3 regions of the Vibrio sp. T3Y01 genome follow, and region 1 is predicted to be linked to each of the others. Evidence: riboswitches for the same ligand, from Rfam matches in the RefSeq annotation. Region 1 holds a riboswitch; each other region holds the start of a gene.
The links. Region 1 has a riboswitch for thiamine pyrophosphate ahead of thiD (bifunctional hydroxymethylpyrimidine kinase/phosphomethylpyrimidine kinase). Riboswitches for the same ligand answer to the same signal wherever they lie in the genome.
Positions count from the first base shown of each region.

Region 2: linked by a shared signal. The riboswitch ahead of thiB (thiamine ABC transporter substrate binding subunit) and the one ahead of thiD (bifunctional hydroxymethylpyrimidine kinase/phosphomethylpyrimidine kinase) in region 1 are both predicted to bind thiamine pyrophosphate.
Region 3: linked by a shared signal. The riboswitch ahead of thiC (phosphomethylpyrimidine synthase ThiC) and the one ahead of thiD (bifunctional hydroxymethylpyrimidine kinase/phosphomethylpyrimidine kinase) in region 1 are both predicted to bind thiamine pyrophosphate.

Region 1 covers NZ_VTXJ01000001.1:359,405-369,385, forward strand. Annotated here, with positions in the region: gene F0232_RS01530 (DUF2999 family protein) at 1-39, shown strand, start outside; gene F0232_RS01535 (DUF4382 domain-containing protein) at 461-1,489, shown strand; gene F0232_RS01540 (AraC family transcriptional regulator) at 1,663-2,391, shown strand; gene F0232_RS01545 (DMT family transporter) at 2,477-3,394, shown strand; TPP riboswitch at 3,492-3,603, shown strand; gene thiD (bifunctional hydroxymethylpyrimidine kinase/phosphomethylpyrimidine kinase) at 3,702-4,586, shown strand; gene F0232_RS01555 (ABC transporter ATP-binding protein) at 4,576-5,340, shown strand; gene F0232_RS01560 (ABC transporter permease) at 5,333-6,148, shown strand; gene F0232_RS01565 (ABC transporter substrate-binding protein) at 6,269-7,225, shown strand; gene tenA (thiaminase II) at 7,234-7,914, shown strand; gene thiM (hydroxyethylthiazole kinase) at 7,943-8,728, shown strand; gene F0232_RS01580 (methyl-accepting chemotaxis protein) at 8,865-9,981, opposite strand, start outside.
Region 2 covers NZ_VTXJ01000023.1:30,916-40,896, reverse strand. Annotated here, with positions in the region: gene mpl (UDP-N-acetylmuramate:L-alanyl-gamma-D-glutamyl-meso-diaminopimelate ligase) at 1-241, shown strand, start outside; gene F0232_RS20230 (flavin prenyltransferase UbiX) at 279-902, shown strand; TPP riboswitch at 946-1,065, shown strand; gene thiB (thiamine ABC transporter substrate binding subunit) at 1,119-2,111, shown strand; gene thiP (thiamine/thiamine pyrophosphate ABC transporter permease ThiP) at 2,194-3,789, shown strand; gene thiQ (thiamine ABC transporter ATP-binding protein) at 3,800-4,504, shown strand; gene yjgA (ribosome biogenesis factor YjgA) at 4,585-5,109, opposite strand; gene pmbA (metalloprotease PmbA) at 5,228-6,571, shown strand; gene mgtE (magnesium transporter) at 6,667-8,022, opposite strand; gene F0232_RS20195 (HPr family phosphocarrier protein) at 8,171-8,446, opposite strand; gene rapZ (RNase adapter RapZ) at 8,449-9,318, opposite strand; gene ptsN (PTS IIA-like nitrogen regulatory protein PtsN) at 9,320-9,781, opposite strand; gene hpf (ribosome hibernation promoting factor) at 9,783-9,981, opposite strand, start outside.
Region 3 covers NZ_VTXJ01000036.1:25,611-35,591, reverse strand. Annotated here, with positions in the region: gene F0232_RS24305 (multicopper oxidase family protein) at 1-620, shown strand, start outside; gene crcB (fluoride efflux transporter CrcB) at 721-1,104, shown strand; TPP riboswitch at 1,167-1,265, shown strand; gene thiC (phosphomethylpyrimidine synthase ThiC) at 1,394-3,343, shown strand; gene F0232_RS24290 (thiamine phosphate synthase) at 3,343-4,635, shown strand; gene F0232_RS24285 (HesA/MoeB/ThiF family protein) at 4,625-5,407, shown strand; gene thiS (sulfur carrier protein ThiS) at 5,404-5,613, shown strand; gene F0232_RS24275 (thiazole synthase) at 5,616-6,380, shown strand; gene thiH (2-iminoacetate synthase ThiH) at 6,388-7,500, shown strand; gene F0232_RS24265 (aminopeptidase P family protein) at 7,801-9,591, opposite strand; gene F0232_RS24260 (LysR substrate-binding domain-containing protein) at 9,714-9,981, opposite strand, start outside.

The sequences.
Region 1 (9,981 bases):
TCTAAGGTTGAAGCCGCTAAAGAGCAACTTCAAAAATAAGTGAGTTTGACTGAGCTGATATCGTCTTAGCTTAATCAAAATTCAATGAAAAGGTCGTTTAAGTTCAGCAATAGGCTGTCTTAACGGCCTTTTTTGATCTTGGTGGCGATGATTAACTTCGGTCAAGTTGCTTACACTCATCCTCTTCGACTCTATACATACCGACCATTTCACCACAATTGACAGCAACCTTGCCAAATACGTGCGACTACTGACAATTTACTTACTAGACTTAATTAACCTATGTGCGACCTGATATGTGCACCTTGATGAACAGAGTTTCTGGATGGAGAAATCCCTAAATAATAGGGGTAACTGATTTTGGTACAAGCGCTGTTCTTCTATAGGCCACATTAAGGAAAAGAATAAGAGGGCAACAAACTAAGCCCTTTATTGAGCAGTGATTTATAGGAAATGAGTTATGAAGTATTTAAAAGAAACCGCTTTAGCGAGCCTTGTGCTGGCCGGGCTTGTCGGTTGTGGTGGTGATTCAGGTTCATCAAGCAGCACGACACCGATTACCTTGAGTGTGAGTGATGCGCCCATTGATGATGTTAAAGACGTCACTGTGACATTCAGTAAGGTCGCTTTACTTCCTCAAGGGGGAGGTTCGCCTCTGATTTATGATGTGTATAAAACGGACGAAAACGGTAACTACGTTGATGAAAATGGCGATCCATTACCTGATGGCGCAGCTCCTATTCCGTTAAGTGTTAATTTGTTGGATTACCAAGGCAGCGATGCGCTTCCTTTGATTGAAAATGAGGTCATTCCGGTAGGCAGCTATAAGTTGTGCGTGTTTGCTAATGATGGCGATCATCCAACAGATCCATCTTACGTGATAGAAAACGATGATACGACCCATGAGTTAACGGTGAAAGGTGAAGGTGCGTGTCCGCAAGGTGTGGGTAAAGAAGATAACGCTGGCGTGCTTTACTTTAATAACTCATTTAATGTGAACCAACAAAGTAACGATTTTGTTGTCGAGTTCGATCTTCGACGCGGCCTAAAGAACAGTTCGACTTTCCCTGATTACACTATTCAAAGAACGTCTGTAAGCCTTATCAATACGGTTGAGACAGGAAACATTGAAGGTACCGTTGCAACCACAACTTTCGAAGCTTGTAATCCTACAGACGATAGCACGTTCGTTCAGTCGGTTTATCTGTATGAAGGCAACGTCGATAAAGCTGACATGGCTCCGATTGGCGGCAGCGATGAAGTGAAACCGATCACTTCAGCGTCAGTGGTAATGAATGTAGCACAGACTAACTATGAGTTCTCTCTGGGCTTCATTGATCCAGGTACTTATTCATTGGGTTATACCTGTACTGCGCAGTTCGACAGTGATGAAGACAATGCTGATCCGGTTGCTGATGGTTTTGAAATCTATGATGTTCAAAACAGTGTTCAGGTAGTGGTTGGTCAGGATAGCCAAGTGTCATTCTAGCCTTGAGGTGAATGACGATTTTTAATCAAAACGGTCTCTTATTTAGAGGCCGTTTTTGATCATGTCACCTAGCTAGCATGAATTTGATGCGCATTGAGTGTGACTCTAGGGAAGTGATAATGTAACTTTGTATCTCTTACTTTAACCTAGCGAAATGTACTCCGGCGTTGCTCATGAAATCTAGCTTAAGCATTCGATCTTACACTAAGCAATTTAATACCCATGCTCATGATGACCATCATCAACTGGTATTGCCGATCCAAGGCAGTATTAATATCGAGATGGTGGGGTATGTTGGCAAGGTGGCAGTGGGCGAATGCGTGGTGATTCCAGTAACCACCGCGCATGCGTTTAAGGCGGATGAAGCAGCGCGGTTTATTGTCGCGGATATGGCAGAGTTGCCGCAGCACTTGTTGGAGCATGAGCTCTCGGTTTTCACGATAACGCCACCTTTGATGAGCTTCTTATTGTTTGTTGAGAAGCAGCTGGAATATCAGGTCGATAGTGGCATTGAGTCATCAGTTTTGGATGTGTTTTCATTGCTGTTAGAGCAACAACAAGTGAGCAAGAGCATCGACCCAAGAATCCGTGCGGTACAAAGATTGATAGCGGATAATTACGCCCAACCTCTCTCTATATCTCAACTTGCAGAAACAGCCTGTTTGAGTCCCACTCAATTCAAAAAACGCTTCAAAGAGAGCTTGGGTATCAGTGCGCTTAAATACATCACTCGATATCGTATGGAGAAAGCTCAAGCCTTGCTAAGCCATACCGATTTACCGGTTCAATTGGTCGCAGAGAATGTGGGTTATAGCGACCTGTCTGCTTTCAGTCGACGCTTCTCTCGGCACTTTGGCATGTCTCCAAGGGCGTTTCTAGGCTCAATGAAAGAGAGTCTTTAGAAACAATAATAGCATCCTTTCGGCAAACTAACTTTTATAAATCTTCACTATTATCTATTTCAGAAATGAAAATTGGGTAATAGAAATGAATCTTGCCATCAATCGCGTTAACGAATTCCAAACGGGCACTTTGGCCATCTTGTTTGCTTCTATTTTATGGGGCACGACAGGCACCGCCGCAAGTTTTGCGCCTGATCTAAGCCCCTTAGCGATTGGTGCTTTCTCTATGGGCGTCGGCGGCCTAATGCAGGCGGGCTTGGCGTATCGAAAGATCTTATCTTCACTTGATAAGCTTTTGCTCAACAAAAAGCTGTTAGCTGCGAGTGCATTGGCTTTGGCGATCTATCCTTTGGCTTTCTATTCTTCGATGAAATTATCGGGTGTCGCGATGGGAACGGTTGTGTCGATAGCTACTGCTCCGTTCTTTTCTGCACTTTTAGAGTGTCTTATCAGCAAAGATAACAATATTAATAAACGTTGGCTAACGAGCTTTGCCATTGGCGTGGTTGGCATTGGATTATTGGTATTTTCTGAGTCGTCAGTGGGGAGCGAACCTAATGATAACCTGAAGCTTTTAGGTATTGGTTTAGGTTTGGTTGCTGGTCTCTGTTATGCCATTTATTCGTGGGCGACAAAAGCTCTGATAGACCAGGGCATCAAGTCGCAAGCGGCGATGGGTAGCATATTTGGTCTAGGTGCAATGTTGTTATTACCAACGCTGTGGTTCACTGGGGACAGTCTATTCGCTTCAAGTACTAATATATTCGTGGTGAGTTACTTGGTGTTACTTCCTCAATGTTTGGGTTATATCGCGTTCAGTTTCGGGTTAAGACATGTCACGGCAAGTAGTGCGAATTTGATTACTTTGCTTGAGCCAGTTGTTGCCGCCGTATTGGCTGTCTGGATTGTGGGGGAGCGCATACCTTTTGTCGGTTGGATTGGTATGTTGTTGATAGTCAAGTGTTTATTCATTCAATCACAACCAAATGATCAGCGAAACTAAGTGCTTGTTAACAAAGCTAAATTGAATTTTATTCATGCTTGTATCTTATAAATGAATAAAATGAGTATCTCAGTTGCAAGAGTGCTGTTACTATCGTTATCAATAGTCGGGGGGCATCTACCTTAATTGGTATTTGCTGAGATCGTTATTCGAGACCCGTTGAACCTGATTCAGTTAACACTGGCGTAGGGAACTATGATGACTTTGTCTATGTGGTCCAACAATGATCTCTCATTGGTTTCATTTCCACACTCTCTTTACGGCCAAAGTTCGGTTCTCTTACGTCTTTTAGATAGTAGGAGCGACCATGACGCAGCATTCCAACACTCAAGCGCCACTCAAGAATACTCAAACACCACACAACCAATCTTCGGTGGTCAATACTCCGATTGTTTTAACCATAGCAGGCTCTGACAGTGGCGGCGGCGCTGGTATTCAAGCGGATATTAAAGCCATGTCTGCAACGGGTAGCTTCGCTTGTTCTGTGATTACTGCCATTACCTCTCAGAATACCCAAGGCGTGTCAGCCATTTTTCCAATCCCACTTGAGCATGTTGCCAGCCAATTAGATGCGGTGTTCACCGATCTGAACATAGTGGCAGTAAAAGTTGGTATGTTGGCGGATTCGCAAATCATCGAAGTCGTTGCAGACAAAATAAAACAATACCAGCCAAAACACTTAGTGATTGATCCTGTAATGGTCGCAACAAGTGGCGACCTTCTTCTAGAAAACTCAGCTATCACCACGCTAAAACAAGAGCTGATTCCGCTTGCAGATATCATTACCCCTAACTTGCCGGAAGGCGCAGCACTTACAGGCAAGGCCGTGCCTGAAAGCGAAGCTGAAATGCAGGACATGATTGAAGACCTGCGCGCTTTAGGTGCTAAAGCAGTCCTGCTAAAAGGCGGTCACTTGGAGAAAGATGAAAACAGTAACGATTTACTGATTCTGCCAACCACATCTGCCTTGATTAGCGCGAAGCGTTTCCCTACCAAAAACACCCATGGCACGGGTTGTACGCTATCTTCTGCAATTGCTTCTTTCTTAGCTCAAGGTAATACGCTTCCAGAGGCTGTCGACCTAGGTAAACAATACATTTCACGCGCTATTGCACATGCTGACGAATTGAAAGTCGGTCAAGGTCATGGCCCGGTAAATCACTTTTTCGCTGGGCACGGTAATGTCCGTTAATACGGTTGGTGTTCAACTTAGCAATGCGACGCTGCGTTACCGAGATAGCGAGCGCGCGACCCTGTCGGGACTGTCACTTAATCTAAGCGCGGGTAAGTGGACAGTGCTGCTTGGGCGAAGCGGTTGTGGGAAAACCACGGTATTGCGTTACTTGGCAGGTTTGTTGGGCGACAAGGTGGAATGGCAGGGCGTATTGGCAACGTCTGATGAACTGCCTCTAACCGATCGCATTGCCTATATGGCACAGCAAGATTTGTTATTGCCATGGTTGTCGGTTATCGACAACGTGTGTCTGAGCCATCGCTTTCAGAACACCACGAACAAGCACCTAAACACAGAGCAAAAGAACCAAGCGTTCGAGTTACTCGCTTCGGTTGGTTTGGCTGATTACGCGGATACTATGCCGGATCAGTTGTCTGGTGGTATGCGCCAACGTGTTGCTTTGGCTCGAACTTTAATGCAAGACAAGCCAGTCGTGCTGATGGACGAACCATTCTCTGCGTTGGATGCGGTAACAAGACACAAGTTACAGAGCTTAGCGTATGAACTGTTAAGAGATAAAACCGTTGTGTTGATCACCCATGATCCACAAGAAGCGGTGCGTTTGGCGGATAACTTGTATGTGCTGCAAGGCACGCCTGCGAGTGCTCACTCTTTATCTGTGCCTCACACGTCAACGCCACGAGTGCTCGATGGTGAGTGTGCCGAGTTGCAACAAGCCATCTTAGAGCAGTTGGAGCGTGATTATGACTGATTTAACGCGAACTGAAGCTGCCACTCAGCCAACGAACGTACAGACTAGCACTGAGCGTTCAAGTCAGATGAATCCTGTCACGCGTTTGCTAATTAGCAGTGTTGTGATTCTCGGCTTATGGCAGCTTGTGGTCGTGGTTTTCCAAATGCCAAGCTTTATTCTGCCGGCTCCTGCTGAAGTTTTCCTCAAGCTAATTGAACGCTATGACGTGTTGCTCAAACACACTTGGGTAACTGCACAAGAAATCTTGCTAGGGCTATTACTAGGTCTGACGATGGGGCTGTTTTTCGCTCTGCAGATGTTGATGTTTGACCCATTGAAACGCTGGCTGTTGCCGATCTTGATTGCTAGCCAAGCGATTCCTGTATTTGCGATTGCGCCAGTACTGATGCTGTGGCTTGGTTATGGTATCGCCTCAAAAGTAGTGATGGCGGCGATCATAATTTTCTTCCCTGTAACTACCTGTTGTTATGACGGCCTGCGAAATACTCCGACTGGGTATCTTGATCTCGCTAAGACGATGGGTGCATCGAAATGGCAACTGCTACGCCACATTCAACTTCCTGCTGCTCTGCCAACATTGGCGTCAGGCATTCGTGTGGCAGCGGTTATCGCTCCAATTGGCGCGGTTGTTGGTGAGTGGGTGGGTTCGAGTGAAGGGCTAGGCTACCTAATGCTGCAAGCCAATGCGCGCATGATCATTGATGAGATGTTTGCTGCATTGTTTATCTTGGCGGTGCTCTCTATCTCGCTCTACTTCATCACAGACAAATTACTCAAAAAAGCTATCCCTTGGGAGAACCAGTGATGGTTCGCTAAATAACTCTTTGTTTAATAAAGCTTTGCTCAAGGCTATTTATCTAAACAAAACCTCGTTAGAAATTAGATCGACAAACACAATAATAATATTCAAAAGGAAAGGTTAACTATGAAAAACACCAAATTGGTAGGTGCAGTGGCACTGCTTGCTTCGCTAGTTTCAGATCATGCATTCGCGGATTCGGAAAACAAGAAACTGACACTGATGTTGGATTGGTTTGTAAACCCGAATCACGGCCCAATTGTGATTGCTCAAGAGCGTGGTTACTTTGCAGAGCAGGGCCTAGAGGTTGAAATCCAAGAGCCAGCTGACCCAAGCACGCCAGCAAAACTCGTTGCAGCAGGTAAGGTCGATCTCGCAGTAACCTATCAACCAAGTTTAACCATGGATGTCGCTGCAGGCTTGCCTTTGGTTCGTGCATCAACCCTAATCGCCACACCACTGAACACGTTGATGGTGCTGGATAACGGCAAGAACGATTCACTAGCGGACCTGAAAGGCAAGAAGATCGGAATTGCGATTGCAGGTAATGAAGAAGCGACGATCGGCACCATGCTAGCTCAAGAAAATGTTGCGTTTACTGACGTCCAAACCATCAATGTTGGTTGGGCACTGTCATCTTCACTGGCATCAGGCAAGGTAGATGCAATCTGGGGTGGCTTGCGTAACTTCGAAACGAACCAACTAGCCCTTGAAGGTTATAAAGCCAAAGCATTCTTCCCTGAAGAGCACGGTGTGCCAGCTTACGATGAGTTGATTTTTGTGGCGAACGCGAAGAAACACGACGATGAAGCCATCAAAGCATTCAATAAAGCACTTGAGCAAGCAACCACTTACATTGTGAACCACCCACAAGATTCATGGAGTGAGTTTGTAGCGTATTCACCAGATACGCTAAACAACGAGCTAAACCAACGCGCATGGAACGACACATTGACTCGTTTTGCGCTTCGCCCTTCAGCAGTAGATATGAAGCGTTACGATGATTACGCGCAGTTCATGTTCGACAAAGGCATTATCAAATCACTACCAAAAGCCGCTGATTACGTACCGACTTTTGACTAAGGAATCTCATGAAATACCAAGACTTAATCCAAGCCTGTCAGCAAGATTGGCAAGACTACACCGAGCATGATTTTGTTAAAACGCTGGCAAACGGCACTCTTGCTCAGCCGTGTTTTCTGCATTACTTGAAGCAAGATTTTCTGTTTTTGAAGCAGTATGCTCGCGCTTATGCATTGGCCATTTACAAGGCTAAAACCTTGGCTGATATGCGTCGTGCACTGCCAAGTGTTCATGCGCTGTTAGATTCTGAAATTTCACACCACGTGACTTACTGTGGTCAGTGGGGATTAACGGAATCTGATTTAGAAAACGAACCTGAAGATTTCGGTACTGTGGCTTACACGCGCTACGTTTTGGATGCAGGTATGACGGGTGATCTTGTCGACTTATATGCGGCGCTGGCTCCGTGCTCAATTGGTTATGCCGTGATTGGTAAAGCGCTGTTAGAAAGCACTGATACTGTGTTAGAAGGCAACCCATACGCGAGTTGGTTACAGCTTTACGGCGGAGAAGAGTTCCAGTCTGGCGTGGCAACGGGTGCTGAGTATTTCAATCAGCTACTGGCTGAAATTGATATTAACAGCGAGCGCGGTCAGAACATCGTTCATATCTTCAAAACCGCAACACGTATGGAAGTGGCTTTCTGGCAGCAAGGTCTGAATGCACTTAATGACTCAACTGCGGCTTAAAGCGACTTTCACGAATAAGGATTAATCCATGCTAACTGAACAAATCATCCAATCGCTGCGCGTAGTACGAGAGCAAAAACCACTGGTTGTGAACATCACCAACTATGTAGTGATGAATAACACGGCCAATGCTCTGCTAGCGATTGGCGCTTCGCCTATTATGGCGCACTCACAACAAGAGTTGGCAGAGATGATGTCGTTCTCTGGCGCTTTGGTGATCAACATCGGCACGCTCGACAGCGTTTGGACACCAAGAATGTGTTTTGCTGTTGAACAAGCGAATGCGAACAACAAGGTGGTGGTGCTTGACCCTGTAGGTTGTGGCGCAAGCACACTACGTACCGAGACTTCTCGTGAAATCGCACGTTTAGCAGATAAGTTGATCATTCGTGGTAATGCGTCTGAGATTATCGCACTAGCGGGCGAACAAGCGCAGAGTAAAGGCGTTGATGCGCTAGATAGCAGTGATGCTGCATTAGGCGTTGCACAGTGTTTAGTGGCTGAATACGGCGCGAATGTGGTGATTTCTGGTGAGACAGATTACGTTGTCACGAAGGACAGCGTTGTGACGTTAAACAACGGACACCCAATGATGCCTTATGTGACGGGCATGGGTTGTACCTTAACGGCATTAACGGGCGCATTTGCTGCTGTTGGAGATGAAAGTGGTTTGGCGGCAGCAGCGGTATTAGGTGTGGTTGGTGAAATTGCTGCTGAGAACTCACGCGGCCCGGGTAGCCTACAAATGAACTTGCTTGATGAGTTGTATCAACTAGATGAAGAGACTCTGATTCAACGATTGAAGATTCAGTAGGATTAATCTCACTCTAAGCCACAAGTTAGAAGCCTAACTTAAAACTCTTTAGATAAAGAAAAGCCCCCGACACTTATGTGCTGGGGGCTTTTTATTATTGGTTTGGAACTGTGCTAGCTGTGTACAGACTAGCTGGCTAGGTTCTAAAGCGATTCACTTGACTTTCTAGGTGATGTGCAACCTCGGTTAAGTCGCTTGCTGCACCTGAAATGCTGCTGACTGACTCTTGGTTACTTTGCGCGATTCTATTGGCACCTTGCGCGTTCTCACCCAGTGATTTGGTGAGACGATCTTGTTCATCAACCGACACTGCGATCTGGCTGTTGGCCTGATTCAGATCTTGGATGTGCTGATTAATCACATGTAAGTTCTGAGAAGCTTGCTGTGCCTGAGTTGAAGCATCTGAAACCGTGCTGTGGCTCTCTTTAATTGACTCTAACGCATCTTTAGCACCACGTTGTAGTGAGGTGATGAGCTCATCAATCTGGCTAGCAGAGTCTTGGGTGCGTTTAGCGAGCGTTCTTACTTCATCGGCTACGACGGCAAATCCACGACCTTGTTCGCCTGCTCGAGCGGCTTCAATTGCGGCATTCAGCGCGAGAAGGTTGGTCTGCTCAGATACACCTTTGATTACTTCCAGTATTGCGCCAATGTTCATCGACTCTTTGTGCAGGTCGGTCACTTTCTGGCTGCTGACCTGCATGCTTTCATCGGCGCTGCCAATTTCGTGCAGTGTCTTGTCTACTTCCTTGAGACCCATCGCGACGTTCTCAGTCGCTTGGTTAGCAACTTGAGAAGCGTGGTTAGCACTTGAAGCAATTTCAGATGTACTTGAAGCCAGTTGGTCAACCGCGGTAGAGATGTTCATCATTTCGCTGTTCAACTGTGTTGCGTTGGTCGAGCTGTTATTGGTTACTTGATTAAGTGATTCAGACATCTCGCCAATACGCACACTAGAGCGATTCACTTGACCTACAATATCGCGCAGAGATTCAATGGTGATCTCCATGTTAGTCAGCAGTTCACCAATCTCGTTTTTACTCTCAATGTTTACTTCAACATTCAGGTTGCCTTGAGAAAGCTCATTGGTGATTTGCTTAACCTGTGCGATGCCTTTCGTAATTGAGCGAGTGACTAACACAGCGCTTGTCATGCCGATAACTAACGCGACCCCCGTTAGCAAGATGATGATCTGAATTGAACGCGTTTCACTGGCTTGCAGCTCTGGTGTTAGCGCTTGTTTCTGTTGTTCT
Region 2 (9,981 bases), on a different contig from region 1:
GGCTGATTCGCTTAAACAAGCGGATTCCACCTACTTATTCCAACCGGACAACATTGATTGGTCGGTGCAGGATGTCGCAGATGCTTGTCATCAGCCTGCACATGTTAGTGACGATATGGACGTATTTGTTGCTAAAATTGTTTCAGAGGCGCAAGCGGGCGACCAAATTCTGGTAATGAGTAATGGTGGCTTTGGTGGTATTCACCAGAAATTGTTGGACGCGTTAGCTCTTAAAGGTTAACCCAGTCCACTACTTTATAATTGAAGTAACTGAGAACATGACAAAACACGATAAAGCGATAACTCTTGCTTTTACTGGCGCATCTGGTGCGCCTTACGGACTGCGCTTGCTTGAATGCTTGTTGGCAGCAGACTATCAGGTCTATCTGTTGATCTCGTCGGCAGCGCGAGTGGTGTTGGCTACTGAGCATGAGCTTAAGTTACCTGCTGGGCCAGATGCGGCAAAGCAAGCCTTGGTTAAGCACTTGGGCTGCGATCCAGAAAAGCTGGTGGTATGCGGCAAAGATGACTGGTTCTCTCCAGTTGCATCAGGTTCTGCAGCGCCGAAGCAGATGGTGGTCTGCCCATGTTCTGCGGGCAGTTTAGCATCCATTGCTCATGGGTTATCGGATAACCTGATTGAGCGCGCAGCAGATGTGGTGATGAAAGAGCGAGGCCAGCTGTTATTGGTGGTTCGTGAAACGCCATTCTCAACGCTACATCTAGAGAACATGCACAAGTTATCGACGATGGGTGTAACCATCATGCCAGCCGCTCCGGGGTTTTATCACCAACCTAAGTCAATAGAAGATTTGATCGATTTTATGGTGGCGCGCATTCTCGACCATCTTGGTATTGAGCAAGGTTTAGTGCCTAGATGGGGCTACGATCAACGTAATTGATCCAAACTTGATAGCTTATTGTTAAAAATCGAATTACAATTTCGGACACTCATCGGGGAGCAAACCATTCAAATAATGAATGCGAGCTGAGATCAAGCAGGTGCTTGGGACCCGTAAACCTGAACCAGATAATGCTGGCGTAGGAATTGAGTTAGGAACAACCTCTATCGTTATCCTCCCTCAAACCTGTGCCGCTCAGACCATGGAGAGCGTCCAGTGAAATTCACATTAACTACCCTTGCTGTTACTACAGCTATCTCTTTTTCTGCCTTTGCTGCAGACGATACGTTAACCGTCTACACCTATGACTCTTTTGCTGCGGATTGGGGCCCTCGTCCTGCCGTAGAGAAAGCGTTTGAAGAAAAGTGTGGCTGTGATGTGAATTTTGTCGCGCTTGAAGATGGCGTGTCTATTCTTAACCGCTTGCGTCTTGAGGGCGGTAACAGCAAGGCTGACATTGTATTGGGCTTAGATAACAACCTCATGGCTGAAGCGAAAGCGACCGGCTTACTAGCTGAGCATAATGTTGATACATCATCAGTAACACTGCCAAATGGTTGGGAAGATAATACATTTGTCCCGTACGACTTTGGCTACTTCGCTTTTGTCTACAACACAGAGAAGCTAGCAAACCCACCGAAAAGTCTGAAAGAGTTGGTTGAGCAACGTGAAGACCTGAAGGTTATCTACCAAGATCCACGTACATCAACACCTGGGCAAGGCATGATGCTTTGGATGAAATCGGTATACGGTGATGAAGCGACAGCGGCGTGGAAGAAGCTAGCTCAAAAAACGGTGACGGTAACTAAAGGCTGGTCTGAAGCTTACTCTATGTTCCTAGAGGGTGAATCTGATTTAGTATTGTCATACACCACTTCTCCGGCTTACCACATCATTGCGGAGAACGATTCTAAGTATGCTGCTGCGAACTTTGAAGAGGGGCATTACACTCAAGTGGAAGTGGCTGCAAAGGTCAAAGGCAGTAAGAATGAAAAGCTTGCTGATGAGTTTATGGCGTTTATCCTAAGTGATGACTTCCAATCGGCGATGCCAACAGGCAACTGGATGTACCCAGTGACAGATGTTGAGCTTCCTAAAGGTTTCGAACAACTGACGGTACCTCAGCAAGCGTTAAGCTTTAGTTCTGAAGAGATCGCCGAGAAGCGTAAGCCTTGGATTCGTGAATGGCAGAGTGCGCTTACTTTTTAATTTACTTTTAAAAGAATGAACGACCTGTATTTAAAGCCATTCTTTATGTTTGGAATGGACTTTTTACGGTAAAAATCAATTTATGATAAAGAAAACGCCTAAGGTCGGTATTTGGGTTGCGATACTCATTACCGCCTTCGTGGTTTCAGCAGTAGGGGCATTGCTTAGCAATGCCCCTTCTCTTGATATCAGCCAAGTATGGTCCGATCCCTACTATTGGCATGTAACGAAGTTCAGTTTTTATCAAGCGACACTCTCAACGGTGCTGAGTGTTGGCTTTGCTATACCTATTGCACACGCCCTGTGTCGCAGACAGTTTTTTGGGCGAGCACTACTGTTAAGGCTGTTTGCGTCGACCTTAGTTCTGCCTGTGTTGGTCGGTGTATTCGGTTTGTTAGCGATTTACGGCAACAGTGGGTGGTTAGCTAAATCCTTGGCGAACTTCGACATTGAGCTCCCATTCTCGATTTATGGCCTGAATGGTATTTTGTTGGCACACGTCTTCTTCAACCTGCCTTATGCTAGTCGCTTACTTCTGCAAGCCTTAGATACCGTGCCTGCTGAGCAGCACAAGTTGTGTGCGCATTTAGGTATGAGTCATTGGAATAAATTCAAATGGGTTGAATGGCCTCGCTTAAGACAACAGCTACCCCATGTATGTGGCTTAGTCTTCATGCTGTGCTTTACCAGCTTTGCAACTGTGATGGCGCTGGGCGGTGGACCTAAATCAACCACTATCGAGCTCGCTATTTATCAGGCGATTAAATTCGACTTTGATCTGCAAGCGGGGGCTTTGCTGGCGATATGGCAAATGCTGTTATGTGGCGTGTTAGCGGTGAGTATTCAGCGCCTATCTAAGCCGATCTCAGTGACGGCGAGTCAGCTGTCGGAAGAGAAGTATTTGGTTAAAGACAGCTGGTGGTCAAAAGCTTGGGATAGCTTTTGGATCATCATGGTATCAATACTCGTATTACCGCCACTGTTGATGGTGCTTGTTAGTGGTATTAACGCTCAAGCCTTGACAGTGCTCAGCAGTGAGCCATTTTGGGCGGCGCTGATGACGTCGGTGAGAGTCGCTTTATTGGCGAGTGTTATTGCTGTTGGCATAGGTATCGCTATATTGCTCACGAGCCGAGCATGGCGCTTGCAAAACAAGACGATCAGAGCCGATAAAATCGAGCTGATCGGCACTATTATCTTGGTGACGCCGGGATTAGTGATCAGCACAGGTATCTTCTTATTGCTACGTTCATTTACCGATGTGTTCAGCTTGGCTTTCTTTATTGTGATTGCCGTAAATAGCCTAATGGCGCTGCCTTATGTGATTAAGACGCTTGCCCAACCTATGTTGCATCTGTCTCAGCAATATCAATATGTGTGTGCCAGTTTGGGTATGACTGGCTTTACCCGCTTTAGGTTAGTGGAGTGGCGTGCATTGCGTAAACCGATGGCGCAGGCTTTCTCAATCAGTTTTATGTTGGCGATGGGCGATCTGAGCGCGATTGCCTTGTTTGGTAGCCAAGACTTTAGAACCTTGCCTTTGTATCTATTCCAATTATTAGGTAGCTATCAAATGGAAGCGGCTGCTGTGGTGTCAGTGAGTTTGCTGTTACTGAGTGTTGGCAGCTTTAGTCTGATTGAATTTTTGTTTACTCGAAGCTCAAAGCTAAAGAGTTAAGGAACCTATGATGTTAGTGATGAAAGATGTGGATTACCACTATCACCAAGAGTTGTTTAGTTTTGATTTCCAAGCCGATCAGGGTGATATTGTTGCTCTGATGGGGCCAAGTGGTGCGGGTAAATCAACGCTACTCGCATTGGTTGCTGGGTTTATTGAGCCAACATCGGGTGAGATTTCAGTGGCTGGCCAGTCGCTTATTGGCAAAGAAGCACATCAGCGACCTTTGGCAATGCTGTTTCAAGAACACAACCTATTTGCTCACCTCACGGTACGTGAAAATATTGGTTTAGGGTTGCATCCTGGGTTAAAGCTTACCGCAACCCAAAAGCAATCTGTGGAACAAGCCGCAGCGCAAGTTGGTGTTGCTGAGTATTTGGATAGACTGCCTGAGCACTTATCAGGCGGTCAACGCCAACGTGTCGCCTTAGCGCGTTGTTTCGTTCAGCCTCATGATATTTGGCTGCTTGATGAACCTTTCTCTGCGCTTGATCCTTTGCTGCGAGAAGAGATGCTTAGCTTAGTGAAGCGATTAGCGGCAGAGCGAAATATTACGGTTTTGATGGTGACGCACCATTTAGGTGATGCGCGTAGCATTGCGAATAAATTTGTGTTCGTTGCTTTGGGGAAGGTATTGGTTGAGGATTCAATTGAGGTACTCACTGTCGACCACCCTCAGCCAGAGCTCAGCTCGTTTGTTAGAGCTGGCGAGTAGCGTAAATGGTTCAATGAATAAAAAAGACCTAGCGTGTGCTAGGTCTTTTAGTTTTTGATAACCCGTAAAGCTAAAGCCAATTAATCGTCTTGCTTTAGCTCTTTCAGAATTTGGAAGATCTCACGGAAAGCCTTTGCTGGCTTGTTTGCTTTCTTCTCTTTGTTAGCTTGACGTGCTAATTGGCGAAGACGTTGACGGTCTGCTTCAGGATACATTTCCATGACTTCTGAAATAGCAGCATCACCTTCTTCAACGATACGGTCACGCAGTTGCTCAAGCTTGTGTAGCTCAGCTGTTGCTTGTGAGTGCTTGTTACGTACCTTGTCCAAAGCCGCTTGAATCGGCTCTGGGTCGATGTTACGCATGATCTTACCAATGTATTGAAGCTGGCGACGTTTTGCTTCGTTCTTAAAGCGTTGTGCGTCTTTAATCGCGAGTGCCAAATCTTCAGACAGAGGGAATTTCTCTAATACTGATGGCTTTAGGGTAACAAGTTCTTCCCCTAGTTTCTGTAGGGCTTCCATGTCCGTTTTCATTTCGGTTTTACTTACCCAGATGATTTCTTCTTCTGGTTCCCATGGAGCTTTTTGGTTTTTGCGAGCCATCTTTTCTGCCTATGTCACTATCTCAAACGAATATATTGCCTATTTTAGCAAGAATCTTGGGGAGAAAGCGAAATTCTTGTTATCCTACGTAATATTGACCTACAAAATTAGAATAGATATGGATGTAAAACAGCAAGTCGCCCAGCAAAGAGTTGATCTAGAAGCCGCAGTTGCAAAAGCGTTGGACATGGCCTCTGTGAGTGCCGACGCCGCTGAGGTCGCTATTACTAAGTCAACGGGTTTGAGTGTTTCAACACGCATGTGTGAAGTGGAAAACGTTGAATTTAATAGTGATGGTGCGCTAGGCATTACTGTTTATCGCGGCCAGAAAAAAGGCAGTGCATCTACATCTGATCTGAGTGAAAAAGCGATTGCTCAAACAGTCGCAGCTGCACTCGATATCGCTCAGTACACCTCAGAAGACCCGTTCGCAGGCCCTGCAGCAAAAGAATACATGGTGAAAGAGATTCCAGACTTGGACCTTTTTCACCCTGATGAACCAAACCCAGACTATGCCGCTGAGATTGCGATTGCTGCTGAGAAGCAAGCATTAGCTTATAGCGACAAGATCAAACAAAGTGATGGCGCGAGTTACGACAGCCACTATGGTGTTAAGGTCTATGGTAACAGCCACGGTTTGCTAGCAAGTTATGCATCTAGCCGTCATAGCACGAGCTGTTGCGTGATTGGTCAGGGTGCTAATGGTGAAATGGAACGTGACTACAGCTATACCGTTGCACGTCACCGTGATGAGCTATGGACGCCTGAGCGCGTAGGTCAAGAAGCAGCAGAAAAGACCATTAGCCGCTTAGATGCTAAAAAGCTAGCAACAGGTCAATACCCGATCATGTTCGCCAATGATGTAGCGACTGGCCTTATTGGTCACCTAGTGATGGCGATCAGCGGTGGTAACCTGTATCGCAAAGCATCCTTCCTATTGGATCATCTAGGTCAGAAAATCTTGCCAGATTGGTTCAATATCTCTGAGCGCCCACATATCTTACGTGGCTTGGCGTCGAGCCCATTTGATAGTGAAGGGGTATTTACTCAAGATCGTGAAATCATCACTGACGGTGTTTTAGCCACTTATCTACTAACGAGTTACGCAGCACGTAAAATGGATATGACACCGACAGGTCATGCTGGTGGTATTCATAACTGGTTCGTTAAGTCGACAGGTCAAAACTTTGAGCAGATGCTGAAAGAGTTGGGTACTGGCTTCCTCGTAACTGAAGTGATGGGCCAAGGCGTAAATACTGTCACTGGCGATTATTCTCGTGGCGCTGCAGGTTTCTGGGTTGAGAATGGAGAAATCCAATACCCAGTATCGGAAGTGACGATCGCGGGTAACCTAAAAGACATGTTCAACCAGATCGTTGCAGTGGGTAACGACGTTGAAACACGCTCTCAAATTCAGACGGGTTCTATCCTGCTTGAGTCTATGAAAGTGGCAGGTGAGTAATTCACTTAACGCCAACTTGAAGAACTAAAAAAGGGAGCCGATGGCTCCCTTTTTGTATTCAGTGTTTCGCAGTTAAAGTGACTTATGACGACAACTTAGATAAGTATGGTCGCTAAGCCTAAGAACACCGATAGGCCAATAACATCAGTTACTGTTGTGAGCGCCATACCACCGGCTAGGGCTGGGTCGATATTCATCTTCTTCAGCATCACTGGAATGGTTACACCAGCGATACCTGCCACAATCAAGTTGGTCATCATTGCTGCTGAGATGATGCCTCCCAGTATCCAGTTGCCTTTCCAAGCTACCACAATACCACCAATGATAACGGCCCATAGAACGCCGTTGAGGAAGCCGATAGCTGCCTCTTTGAATAGTAGTTCGCGTTTGTTACTGTCACCGATGTGACCAAGTGCTAAACCACGAATCACTAGAGCAACGGTTTGGTTACCAGCAACACCACCCATCGACGGTACAATCGTCATCAGAACCGCAATCGCAGCCATTTGGTCGAGCGTTGCTTCAAACATGTTCGAAACAGATGCGGCAGCAAGCGCTGCTAGAACGTTAGCACCAAGCCATACGCTACGACGACGAGCCGATTTTACGACCGGTGCGAAGGTATCTTCGTCATCGTCCATACCTGCCATACTCATCATCGAGTGTTCGGCATCTTCACGGATAACATCAACCACGTCATCGATGGTGATACGACCAACGAGATGTTGGTTGCTATCGACAACCGGTGCTGAAACCCAGTTACGACGCTCAAATAAGCTCGCGATATCCGACGCGCTGGTCTCTACTGAGATGGCTTCATCTGCATCGTCCATCACTTCTGAAACGGCGATATCAGGCTGAGTCGTAATCAGTGTCGTCAGTGACAAGTTACCAATAAGGCGCTCTTCTTCATCAATGACATACAGAGCATCGGTTGCATCAGGCAGTTCGCCACGCATACGTAAATAACGCAATACAACATCGACATCGACATCACCACGAATCGTGATTACGTCGGTATTCATGATCGCACCGGCAGAATCTTCTGGGTACGACAGGGCGGTTTCAACTAGTGCACGATCGGCGGAGTCCATTTGAGAAAGGACTTCGCGAGATACATCGTCGGGCAGGCTTCGAAGTACGTACGCGACGTCATCGGTCTCCATGCCTTCGGTTGCTTCGGCCAAGGTCTCTGGTGCCATTTTTGACACAAGAGCATCTTTGACGTCTTCGTTTAGTTCATCAAGAATTTCACCGTAGTCTTCTGGATCGGTGAGTTGCCAGAGTACGTCACGACTTTTGCGAGGGGAGGCTTCTAAAAGGTGTGCAATATCCTCAGGTTCCATGTCCTGAAGTTGTCGGCGTACGTGAACAAATCGGCCGTTTTCTAGGGCTTCGCTGACTTCTTGGAGGGTTTGGTGAGCTTGGTCGAATTCTAATTGCTCTGCCATATTTTCCTCCTATCTCATTATTCTTACAATGCTTGGAATAGTAACTTAATTCTAGGGCTTATTTAAATCATAAACTTAGGTAGAACTAAGATTTAATATAGGTTGGTTCACCGTTTGAGTTTGCGGTGTTGTGAGTAAAGCGTCTTGGCTACTCACCCTCATCAAATTTATCTTCGATAAGGTGGCAAACGGCATCAAGTGCTTGTTGTGAATCAGTACCCGAAGCTTGAATCGTGATGTGTTGGCCTTGGGCTGACTCCAGCATCAATAGTCCCATTACGCTGTCTGCGGTGGCACTTTTATCTTCTTCACTATGAATTGTGATAGTGGCATCAAAGCTTTGTGCAAGCTCAACCAACTTTACGGCCGCTCTAGCGTGAAGACCCAAACGGTTTTGGATCAGTACAGTTCGAGTTAATTCCATGGTTAGCCCTGTTGGTGCTTCTCTAAAGAGGCATGTCTGATTTGAACTTGATGACCAAGTTGTTCGAAGTATTCGCCAATTTTCTGCGTTAGATACACCGAGCGGTGCTTACCACCAGTACAACCAATGGCTACCGTTAGGTAACTGCGATTGTTTTTCTCTAACATTGGTAGCCACTGCTCAACAAAGCCTTGAATCTGTTGTTTGAGTTCAATCACTTCTTGATGCTGCTCTAGGAAGGAGTGAATCGGAGCATCAAGGCCTGTCATTGGTCGTAAGTCAGGTTCCCAGTGAGGGTTTGGCAAGAAGCGAACATCAAACACGTAGTCGGCATCGCTTGGCAGACCAAATTTAAAGCCGAAAGATTGAAAGACAATGATTAGTTCTTGCTTCTCTTTGCCTTCGACTTTAAAGCGCACTTTTTCACTCAACTCGTAGAGGTTGCAGTCACTGCTATCAATCACAATGCAGGCTTGCTCTGCTAGAGGGCTGAGAAGTGTCTTTTCTAAATCAATAGCCTGCTCCAGAGAAAGTTTCTCTTGGCCAATTGATAAAGGGTGGATTCTGCGGGTTTCGCTGTAGCGCTTTAGGAGTGTCTGCTTGCTGGCATCGAGGAACAATACATCAACATCGATGTTTGTAGTTGACTCGAGTTGCTCGAGCGTGTCGGTGACTAACTGAGGCTCTTTCGGTAGGTTACGTATATCAATACTTACCGCAACGTTTTGGTTGCTTTCGCGTACCGATTCGACAAAGTTGTTGAGTAGGTTTACTGGTAGGTTATCGACACAGTAATACCCCAAGTCTTCTAGGACTCGTAACGCAACACTTTTACCGGCCCCTGATTGGCCACTAACCACGATTAATCGCATGTTATTGCTCGCAAGTTGGCACTTGAATCATGATGTCGTAAAGCTCTTGATCGCTCTGAGCATTACGCAGCTGTTTAAGAGTCTGCTTGTCGTTTAGTCGTTCTGCCATACAAGAAAGGGTTTTTAGATGCTCTTTGCACTGTTCGCTAGGAACAAGCAAGGCAAATAGTAGGTCGACAGGACGGTTATCAATCGCATCAAATTCGATCGGTTCTTGGCATTGCAGCAATACAGCGATGGCTTTATCACTGACATTCATACGAGCGTGAGGAATGGCGATACCATTACCAATACCGGTACTGCCCATCTTCTCGCGGCTCAACATGCACTCAAATAGCTCTGTTGAATCTTGACCACAGCTCTCTGCTGCGATTTGACTGATGAGCTCAAGGGCTCTTTTTTTGCTTGTGCATTGGACTGCACTTTTGGTGCAGTCCAATGAAAGTACTTCGCTTAATTGCATGTTAGTGACTACTTAGCTTTTCTTTGTGCTTGTTGAGTTGGCGGACGAGTTTATCAACCAATGAATCAATCGCAGCATACATGCTTTCATCTGTTGCTGTTGCATGAATCTCACCTTGATTTACATGAAGGGTCGCTTCTGCAATTTGATTGATTTTCTCAACTTTTAATACAACCTGAACACTATTGATATGATCAAAG
Region 3 (9,981 bases), on a different contig from region 1:
TGACTGAACATAAAATCGGTCCAGGTATGCGAGTTGACATAGGACTGATTGCTCCAAAGGCTGGCAAGCGAGTGAATGTTCTGCAAATGAAGGGACGTTTTCCTTTTTCCTTGTGTGAATTTGAAGGCGTAGATTCCACGCTCAGTGAAGGACAAACTCTTCCGATATTGCCTCTTAATCCAGTACCTAACTTAGACCTCGCTAATGCAGAAGAGATCGATTTTGTGTTTGAGTGGGACGGGGCAGTGTCGCCGGTTTCTAAAGATGGGAAATCCATGCCTAAGTTTTGGCTGACAAATAAAAGAGCCTGGGAAGGAATGAGTAAAGATAATATTCCAGCTCCACTCGCTACATTAGAGTTAGGTAAAACCTATATATTCGATCTTAAGAATGTTACCCAATACCATCATCCAATCCATATTCATGGTCATACGTTCACGGTACTTGAGTTAGATGGCAAAAAGATTGAAGAACCTTTTCATACAGATACCGTGTTACTTGGAAAGAACGGTCGAGCTAAAGCGGCATTTGTGGCAGATAACCCCGGACGTTGGATGTATCACTGTCATGTGATTGAACATATGAAAACAGGACTGATGGGTTATATCGAAGTTAAGTGACACCTGTAACGTTTAATATTTGCGCATACATTCTTAGTTTCCACCCTCGCTTTTATCGGCGTTAAAGCTAGAATATAGGGGTTATTGTTTGGGAGGATTCATGGGTCAGTTATCTATTCTTGGTTTTATCGCTATTGGTGGTGCTTTTGGTGCTTGTTCACGTTATCTGATTTCCGAGTTATGCGTAGTGATGTTAGGACGAGGTTTTCCTTATGGTACGCTAACTGTTAACGTGATTGGCTCTTTGATTATGGGATTACTGATCGCCGCGTTCGAAAATGAGATGGTTGCAACTGAACCATGGAGACAGATTATTGGCTTGGGCTTCCTTGGTGCCTTGACTACATTCTCCACTTTTTCGATGGATAACGTGCTTCTTATGCAGCAAGGCGCATTTTTCAAGATGGGGCTTAATGTGCTGCTTAATGTAGTACTCAGTATTTCAGCCGCATGGATCGGCTTCCAACTTTTGATAAAGTCTTAAAACTTTCTTACGATTTGTTAACAACTCGGCTTGGTTTATCCAAGTCGTTTTTATATACTCGATCGTACTTGTCGGAGTGCCATATGGCTGAGACCGTTAACTCGGGATCCGTTGAACCTGATCAGGCTAATACCTGCGAAGGGAACAAGAGTAGATATCTAACTAGAATCCCTCTAGAGATCTATCACCAGATCACAACTGTATTTCTTACCGTGATCCCTCTTGTAGCATCAATCCGTCAAGCATTTTTATCCCAATAAATAATGGCTAAAAGCCAAGGAAAAATGCTATGTCGAGTCGTAAACAAGCAAGACTGGAAGCGAAGAATTTCATCGATTCTTTATCAGTACAACCTTATCCAAATTCAAAGAAAGCTTACATCCAAGGTTCTCGAGAGGACATTCAAGTCCCAGTTCGAGAGATATCACTCGCTGATAGCCTTGTTGGTGGTACCAAAAAAGAGCCTGTATTTGAACCTAATGCTCCTATTCACGTCTATGACACCTCCGGTGTTTATACCGACCCAACGCACGAGATAGACCTTTATAACGGCCTTCCAAAGCTAAGAGAGCAGTGGATCGAAGAGCGTGGTGATACAGAGCTATTAGATGATGTTAGCTCTGTTTATACCAAAGAGCGCCTAGAGGACGAAACCTTAGACGAGCTTCGTTACGGAAACCTGCCTAGAATTCGTCGTGCGACTGGCGAGCAATGTGTGACTCAGTTGCACTATGCTCGTAAGGGGATTATTACCCCTGAGATGGAATACATTGCGATTCGCGAGAATATGGGGCGTCAGGAGTTCGCAGATGAGCAACTGAACCATCAACACCCTGGTCATAACTTTGGCGCAAACCTACCGAAAGAAATTACCCCTGAGTTCGTGCGTAAAGAGGTTGCTGAAGGTCGAGCAATTATCCCTTCAAACATCAACCACCCAGAATCAGAACCTATGATTATTGGCCGAAACTTCTTAGTGAAGGTGAACGCCAATATCGGTAACTCTTCTGTAAGCTCTTCGATTGAAGAAGAAGTTGAGAAGTTAGTTTGGTCGACCCGCTGGGGCGGCGACACTGTGATGGACTTGTCGACTGGTCGAAATATTCACGAAACACGAGAGTGGATTCTACGTAATAGCCCAGTGCCAATTGGTACGGTTCCTATGTACCAAGCACTTGAGAAAGTGAACGGTGTGGCTGAAGACCTTAACTGGGAAGTGATGCGTGACACCTTAATTGAGCAAGCAGAGCAGGGCGTTGATTACTTCACTATCCACGCAGGTTTGCTTCTTCGTTACGTACCTATGACGGCTAAACGTGTGACTGGCATTGTCTCTCGTGGTGGTTCTATCATTGCCAAATGGTGTCTTGCTCATCACCAAGAAAGCTTTCTATACACCCACTTCCGCGAGATTTGTGAGATCTGTGCGAAGTACGATGTAGCACTTTCATTAGGTGATGGCCTGCGTCCAGGCTCTATTGCTGATGCCAATGACGAGGCTCAATTTGCTGAACTTCGCACCTTAGGTGAACTGACGAAAGTGGCGTGGGAATATGACGTACAGGTGATAATTGAAGGTCCTGGACACGTTCCGATGCACATGATCAAAGAGAATATGGATGAGCAACTAGAGCATTGTCATGAAGCGCCTTTCTATACATTAGGCCCGCTGACTACAGACATTGCCCCTGGCTACGACCATATCACCTCTGGTATTGGTGCCGCGATGATCGGTTGGTATGGTTGTGCGATGCTTTGTTACGTGACTCCTAAAGAGCATTTAGGCTTACCAAACAAAGAGGACGTGAAGACTGGTTTGATTACTTACAAGCTGGCGGCGCACGCTGCTGACTTGGCAAAAGGGCATCCAGGAGCACAAATCCGTGATAATGCACTTTCAAAAGCGCGCTTCGAATTCCGTTGGGAAGACCAATTTAACTTAGCACTAGACCCTGATACAGCCCGTTCTTTCCATGATGAAACCTTGCCACAAGAATCAGGTAAGGTCGCACATTTCTGTTCTATGTGTGGACCTAAATTCTGTTCGATGAAGATTTCTCAGGAAGTGAGAGAGTATGCTAAAGACACAGAACAAGTAGCCGCTGATCAGGCTATCGAGATCAAGATGCTAGACAATCCGCTGGAAGGGATGCGTCAAAAATCACAAGAGTTCCGTGATACTGGCTCAGAGCTTTACCACCCAGCCGTTGGTGCGAAAGAAGCTCAACTAGAGGAATAATGACAGTGAAAATTCTGATCCCATCTCAATATATTGAGTTAACGGGAGAGGTTCAACACTGTCTATTGGTTGCTAAGCGACAAGGCTTAGCAACTGATGCAGTTGAGTTGGGTGTTAGCCCAACTCAATACTTCTCTATCGTTGATTCTCAACACTCACTTACTATTGGCTTTGCTTCTGATGTCGTATCAGTTGAAGCGGAGCAGCTAGGCTCGCTTGACCATATTGTGAGTTATGACGAGCCGTTATCGCTGGCAGATGTTCGCGATGCTTTAGCGCAATACCCTAATACGATATACGTTGGAGTAACCAATGACGCTGCCGTGTTAGATATTTGGTCACACTTAAACGCTAATCGAGCTATAAAAAGTATTAACCCCGATCATCAAGCCATAGATAGCCGCCATCACTTTGCGTGGTTACTAATGCTATTGGCTCTAGATTTTCCATTAGAAGATGCACTGGTTCTCGCACGCGCTGCGTCTAATGTTTCACGTGGAACATGGCCAAGCCACTACCAAGAGTTTCCAACTCCGGTTTTAGAAGACAAGCGTTTAGGCATTAGTGTTGGCTGGGCCCATCAAGGAACGTCACTTTCATTCCCTGATTTGACGAAGAAAAGCCTCGGGCTGTACCCAGTTGTCGATGATGTTGATTGGATTGAAAGGCTCCTTAAGCTTGGAATTAATACGGTACAACTGCGAATTAAGAACCCTCAGCAAGCTGACTTAGAGCAACAAGTCGCACGATCGATCGAACTTGGTCGAGAACATAACGCTCAGGTTTTTATCAATGACTATTGGCAACTTGCACTCAAACATGGCGCTTTTGGTGTTCACTTGGGACAAGAGGATATTGAAGAATCGAATCTTTCCCAACTGAGCCAAGCGGGTATTAAGATCGGCCTATCGACACATGGATACTATGAGTTGTTACGGATCGTTCAAATCAACCCAAGTTACATCGCGTTAGGACATATCTTCCCAACAACCACAAAACAGATGCCATCAAAGCCGCAAGGTCTAGTGCGTTTAGCTCTTTACCAGCAGCTTATCGATACCATTCCATACAGTGAAGAACTTGTCGGTTATCCGACCGTGGCTATTGGTGGGATTGACCAATCGACGGCAGAGCAGGTATGGGATTGTGGTGTCTCGAGCCTCGCGGTAGTGCGTGCAATTACGTTGGCGGAAGACCCAAAAGCGGTTATTGAGTTTTTCGAAGTTCTTATGAATGGCAACTCTTCAACCTTTACTGAAGAGGTTCGTCAGGAGTTAAGCCATGCTGAGTGACTTTGAATTTGTACGCTATCAGCGTCAAATCGCATTGCCTGACATTGGTGAACAAGGACAACGAAATCTACTAAACGGTCATGTGTTAGTGATTGGTTGTGGTGGTTTGGGGAATGCTGCGGCTCTTTATCTAGCAGCGTCTGGCATCGGAAAAATCGTGTTGGTTGATGATGATTGTGTCGACTCATCCAATCTACAACGACAGGTCGCGTTCAAAGAAAGCGATCTTGGTACAGCTAAAGTCGATGCATTGAAACTACAACTGAGTGAGCTAAATTGTAGAAGCCAAGTTAGGACCATCAACAAGCGAATGGCCGAAAGCCAGTTAAAGCTTGAAGTGATGCTAGCTGATGTTGTGTTGGACTGTACCGACAACTTCGTCACACGCCAGCAAGTTAACCAAGCGTGTTTCGAAGCTAACACACCATTGATATCAGGCTCCGCAATTGGTTGGAAAGGTCAGTTTATTGTCTTCGATTACCAAAACCAGCAGGGCTGTTACCACTGTCTTGTCCCGTTTGACCACCATCCACAAACAATGCGTTGTAGTGATAGTGGCATCATTGGGCCTGTAGTCGGGACTATAGGAAACCTCCAAGCTCTTGCTGCTATTCAGCACATTAGCAGTGGCGAGTTTCAAGTGGCGACACATCAGCTCAAGCTGTTCGACGGTAAGACTATGAACTGGCAAAACCTAATGGTTACGCAAGATATCGAATGTCCGGTGTGCAATTCGTCAGTGACCAATAATTTAGAAGAAGAAGCACTATGAGCAACATAACTATTTCAATAAACGAGCAACCAGAGCAGGTCGCGCAATCATCTTCTCTTGCAGATATTATTCATTCGCTTTCGCTACCTGACTTAGGGTGTGTATTCGCTATCAATAACGCGGTTGTCCCGCGTAGCCAGTGGCAACAAACCATCGTCAATGAAGGCGATTCTATCTCTCTTTTTCAAGCTATTGCAGGGGGCTAACCATGTTAACCATCGCAGATAAAACATTCCAATCACGACTGTTCACTGGCACAGGCAAGTTCGCCAACAAGCATTTGATGGCGAGTGCTATCGAAGCTTCAGGTTCTCAACTGGCAACCATGGCACTGAAGAGAGTCGATATTCGTTCTGAGCAAGACGATATTTTGCAGCCCATTATTGATGCCGGCGTAAATCTACTTCCGAATACCTCTGGGGCGAAGAACGCGAAGGATGCCATCTTTGCTGCGCACTTGGCTCGCGAAGCTCTAGGCACAAATTGGCTCAAACTGGAAATTCACCCAGATCCAAAGTACTTGATGCCAGACCCAATTGAGACATTAAAAGCGGCTGAGCAACTGGTTAAAGATGGCTTTGTTGTGTTGCCATACTGTCATGCTGACCCAGTGTTGTGTAAACGATTGGAAGAGGTGGGTTGTGCTGCGGTTATGCCGTTAGGTGCGCCGATTGGGTCGAACAAAGGTATCGCTTCGGCGGACTTTTTAGAGATTATTATCGACCAAGCGAACGTCCCTGTGATTGTAGATGCGGGCATTGGTGCTCCATCACATGCGGCGCGTGCAATGGAGATGGGTGCTGACGCTGTGTTAGTTAATACTGCGATTGCTGCTTCTCAACAGCCAGTTGAAATGGCGATTGCCTTTAAGTTGGCAGTGGAAGCGGGGCGTATGGCTTACCTTGCAGGTCTCGCTGGTCAGGTATCTCATGCGGTTGCTTCCAGCCCGTTAACCTCATTCCTAGACGAGTAGTATTGCCATGACGTTTGTTGATCGATTTAAACAACTCAACTGGGATGACATTGGTATGTCGATCTTCAGTAAAACGGCAGCGGATGTTGAACGTGCTCTGAGTAAACCCAAACGCGACTTAGAAGACTTTAAGGCTTTGATCTCTCCAGCGGCAGAATCTTACTTAGAGCAGATGGCGCAACAATCGTTGGCACTCACACGCAAGCGATTCGGCAATACAATGTCGTTGTATATTCCATTGTACCTTTCAAACCTATGTGCGAATGCGTGCACGTATTGTGGCTTCTCAATGGAGAACCGTATTAAGCGTCGCACACTTACTTTGGATGAAATCGATGCTGAAAGTGCCGCTATCAAAAAGATGAAGTTTGATAGTGTACTGTTGGTGACTGGTGAACATGAAACTAAGGTCGGGATGAAGTACTTCCGTGAAGTGCTACCAAATATTAAGGCACAATTTAACTATCTTGCGATGGAAGTGCAGCCGCTTGATCAAGATGACTACGCAGAGCTCAAAACTCTTGGATTAGATGCGGTGATGGTTTACCAAGAAACCTATAGCCCAAGTACCTACGCTGAACACCACTTGCGTGGTAACAAAATGGATTTTGAATACCGGCTCGAAACGCCTGATCGCCTGGCAAAAGCGGGTATTGATAAGATAGGTATTGGCGCTTTGATTGGCTTGGAAGATTGGCGTACCGACTGTTTCTTCGTGGCCGCTCACTTAGATTATCTTGAGCGTACTTATTGGCAAACACGTTACTCGATTTCATTCCCACGTCTTCGTCCGTGTGAGGGTGGTTTGCAGCCTAAATCGATTATGAGTGATAAGCAGTTGGTACAACTTATCTGTGCCTATCGATTATTAAACCCTGAAGTTGAGTTGTCTCTTTCGACTCGTGAGTCAGCAACGTTCCGCGATAACGTGTTGCCATTAGGTATCACTAGCATGTCTGCCGCGTCAAAAACTCAACCTGGTGGTTATGCTTCAGGTGAGGAAGAGCTTGAGCAGTTCGAGATAAGTGATGAAAGAAGCGCAGCCGATGTTGAGGCTATGATTCGTCAACGTGGGTTTGACCCGGTATGGCGAGATTGGCATAGCGCTTACTCAGGCTAACTTATACCAATCTAAATAAGTATCTGGACATTCTTGCTAGTTAAAATCGCTGATAGCATCGTTATAGATTTTGTAGGTAGGCCAACTAGCTAGCTGCAATCTATGCCTTGCTCTAAGCGATTTTTCCTGCGCAATTATTTGATCACCTACTTATCTAGTTTGGTATAACATCTTGGCCAATGTTCCACGTGAAACATCAGTGATGTGAAAGCGACAAATAAAAACGGCTACCTTTAGGTAGCCGTTTTCTTATCTAACTTAGCTAAACTGGTTTGACTAAGTTGCCTATCTATTTTGGCATTAAGCGTGAGCTAGTGGCGTTGTTGCTTGGCGTAGCCACTCTAACGTATCACCTTCAACTAGTGGGCTAACATCGTTCCACACCTTTTGGTGGTAATCGTTTAGCCATGCAAGTTCCGGACGTGTCAGTAGATCGACGCTGATGTTGCGCTTGTCGATAGGGCAACGTGTTAGCGATTCAAACGTTAGCACTGAGAAGTCACCTTGAGTTGGCAGCTCAACAACCAGCTCTAAGTTTTCGATACGGATGCCAAACTCATCAGCACGGTAGTAACCTGGCTCATTTGATAACACCATACCTTCAACAAGAGGGACATCGATTAGCTTTTTAGAGATGCTTTGCGGGCCTTCATGAACACTTAGGAAGTGGCCAACACCGTGACCAGTACCGTGGTCATAGTCGAAGCCTTCTGCCCATAAGTGCTGGCGCGCTAGGATATCCAGTTGGAAACCACGAGTACCTTGTGGGAAGCGAGCGCGTGCAATACCGATGTGGCCCTTAAGTGCAAGAGTGAACTGTTGAATCATTTCTTCGCTTGGTTGGCCAATTGCGATAGTACGTGTGATGTCTGTTGTGCCATCTAGGTATTGACCGCCTGAATCGACTAGGTACAGAGTATTCATCTCTAGCTGACCCGGCTCAGGCTGGTTCTCATGGTTGTAGTGACACATGGCTGCGTTTCCGCCTGCCGCTGAAATTGTGTCGAAACTTAGGTCCATTAGTGTTGGATCTTGCTCGCGGAATGACTGTACTTTGTCTGCTAGTACCGCTTCGTTGTGCAGATTACCTTGCGCGACTTCTGCATCAATCCAAGATAGGAATTTTGCCATCGCCACGCCATCACGGATGTGACACGCTTTCATGCCGGCAACTTCTGTTTCGTTCTTAGCGGCTTTTGGCATTAGGCATGGGTCGGCTGCTTCAATGATATGAGCACCGGCGTTTTGGAGAACAAGCGTGTACCAAGCATTGCTTGTGCCTGAATCAACAGACACATTCTTACCTTCTAAAGATTTAAGGCGGGCTTCAAGCTCAGATGGGTGAGAAACACGAATACCATTACCAACGTGCGCTTCAAAGCCAGCAGGGATACGAGCTGGGTCTAAGAAGAAATCGACACTTTCATCGGCGTGAATGATGGCATTAGATAACACGACTGGTAGGCGAGATACGTCTAAACCACGAATGTTCAGTAACCAGCAGATTGAATCCAGTTCGGTAAGGATAGCGGCATCAGCACCTTTCGCGTTTAGTAGACCAGCAATTTCAGCACGTTTGCTTTCACTTGATTGGCCAACGGCATCTGTTGCCATGAGGCGAACATCAGATACAACAGGTGTAGGGCGATCAGACCAAAGCTCATCAATCGGGTTTACTGTTAATGTGGTAAGTTCTACTTTATCAGCCAGTTTAGCTTGTGTGCCTTTCAACCAAGCGGCTGTGTGCATGCGTGGGTCAAACGCAACTTTACTGCCTTGTGCTAGTGAATCGATGATCCAATCTAAAGCCGGTTCTTCAATAAGGTGGCGATACTCAAATAGCTCACCAGGTACTTGTTTACGAACCTGGACGGTATAGCGACCATCAACAAAAATAGCCGCGTTTTCGCGAGTGATAACAGCCGCACCTGCAGAGCCAGTGAAACCGGTTAGCCAGTGAAGTCGCTCGTTGTGAGCTGGAACGTATTCACCTAGGTACTCGTCTTCATGTGGAATGATAACAGCATCTAAGTGGTTTGCTTCAAGCCAAGATCGAACCGCAGTAACGCGTTCCGCAGTGATATTGTGCATCTGTGTTTATCCTTATTGTTAGGGTCCTTGTTAACACTCACAGCCGATATACCTGTGAGGGGACTTATTAGGTCAATAAGCTAGCGCTTTTGTTCGTTTGCTGCAAACGCTGTACGCCATTTTTATCTAAGGTGCAGAGTTTTTTCTTTGATGATATCTCGCAACCAAGTTAAGGCTGGGTCGTTTTCTCTATCACGGTGCCAAAACAGAGTGTATGCCATTGGTGGAAATTCCATTGGCAGAGGCACAACGACTAAGTCGAGCTGCTTCGCAACCAGATGGGTGAAGTGGCTTGGTGCGGTAAATACAAAGTCGGTGTAGGTACACAGGCTTGCGGCACTGTTGAAGTCGGGAACAGAAATAGCGATATCACGTTGATGACCAAGGTCG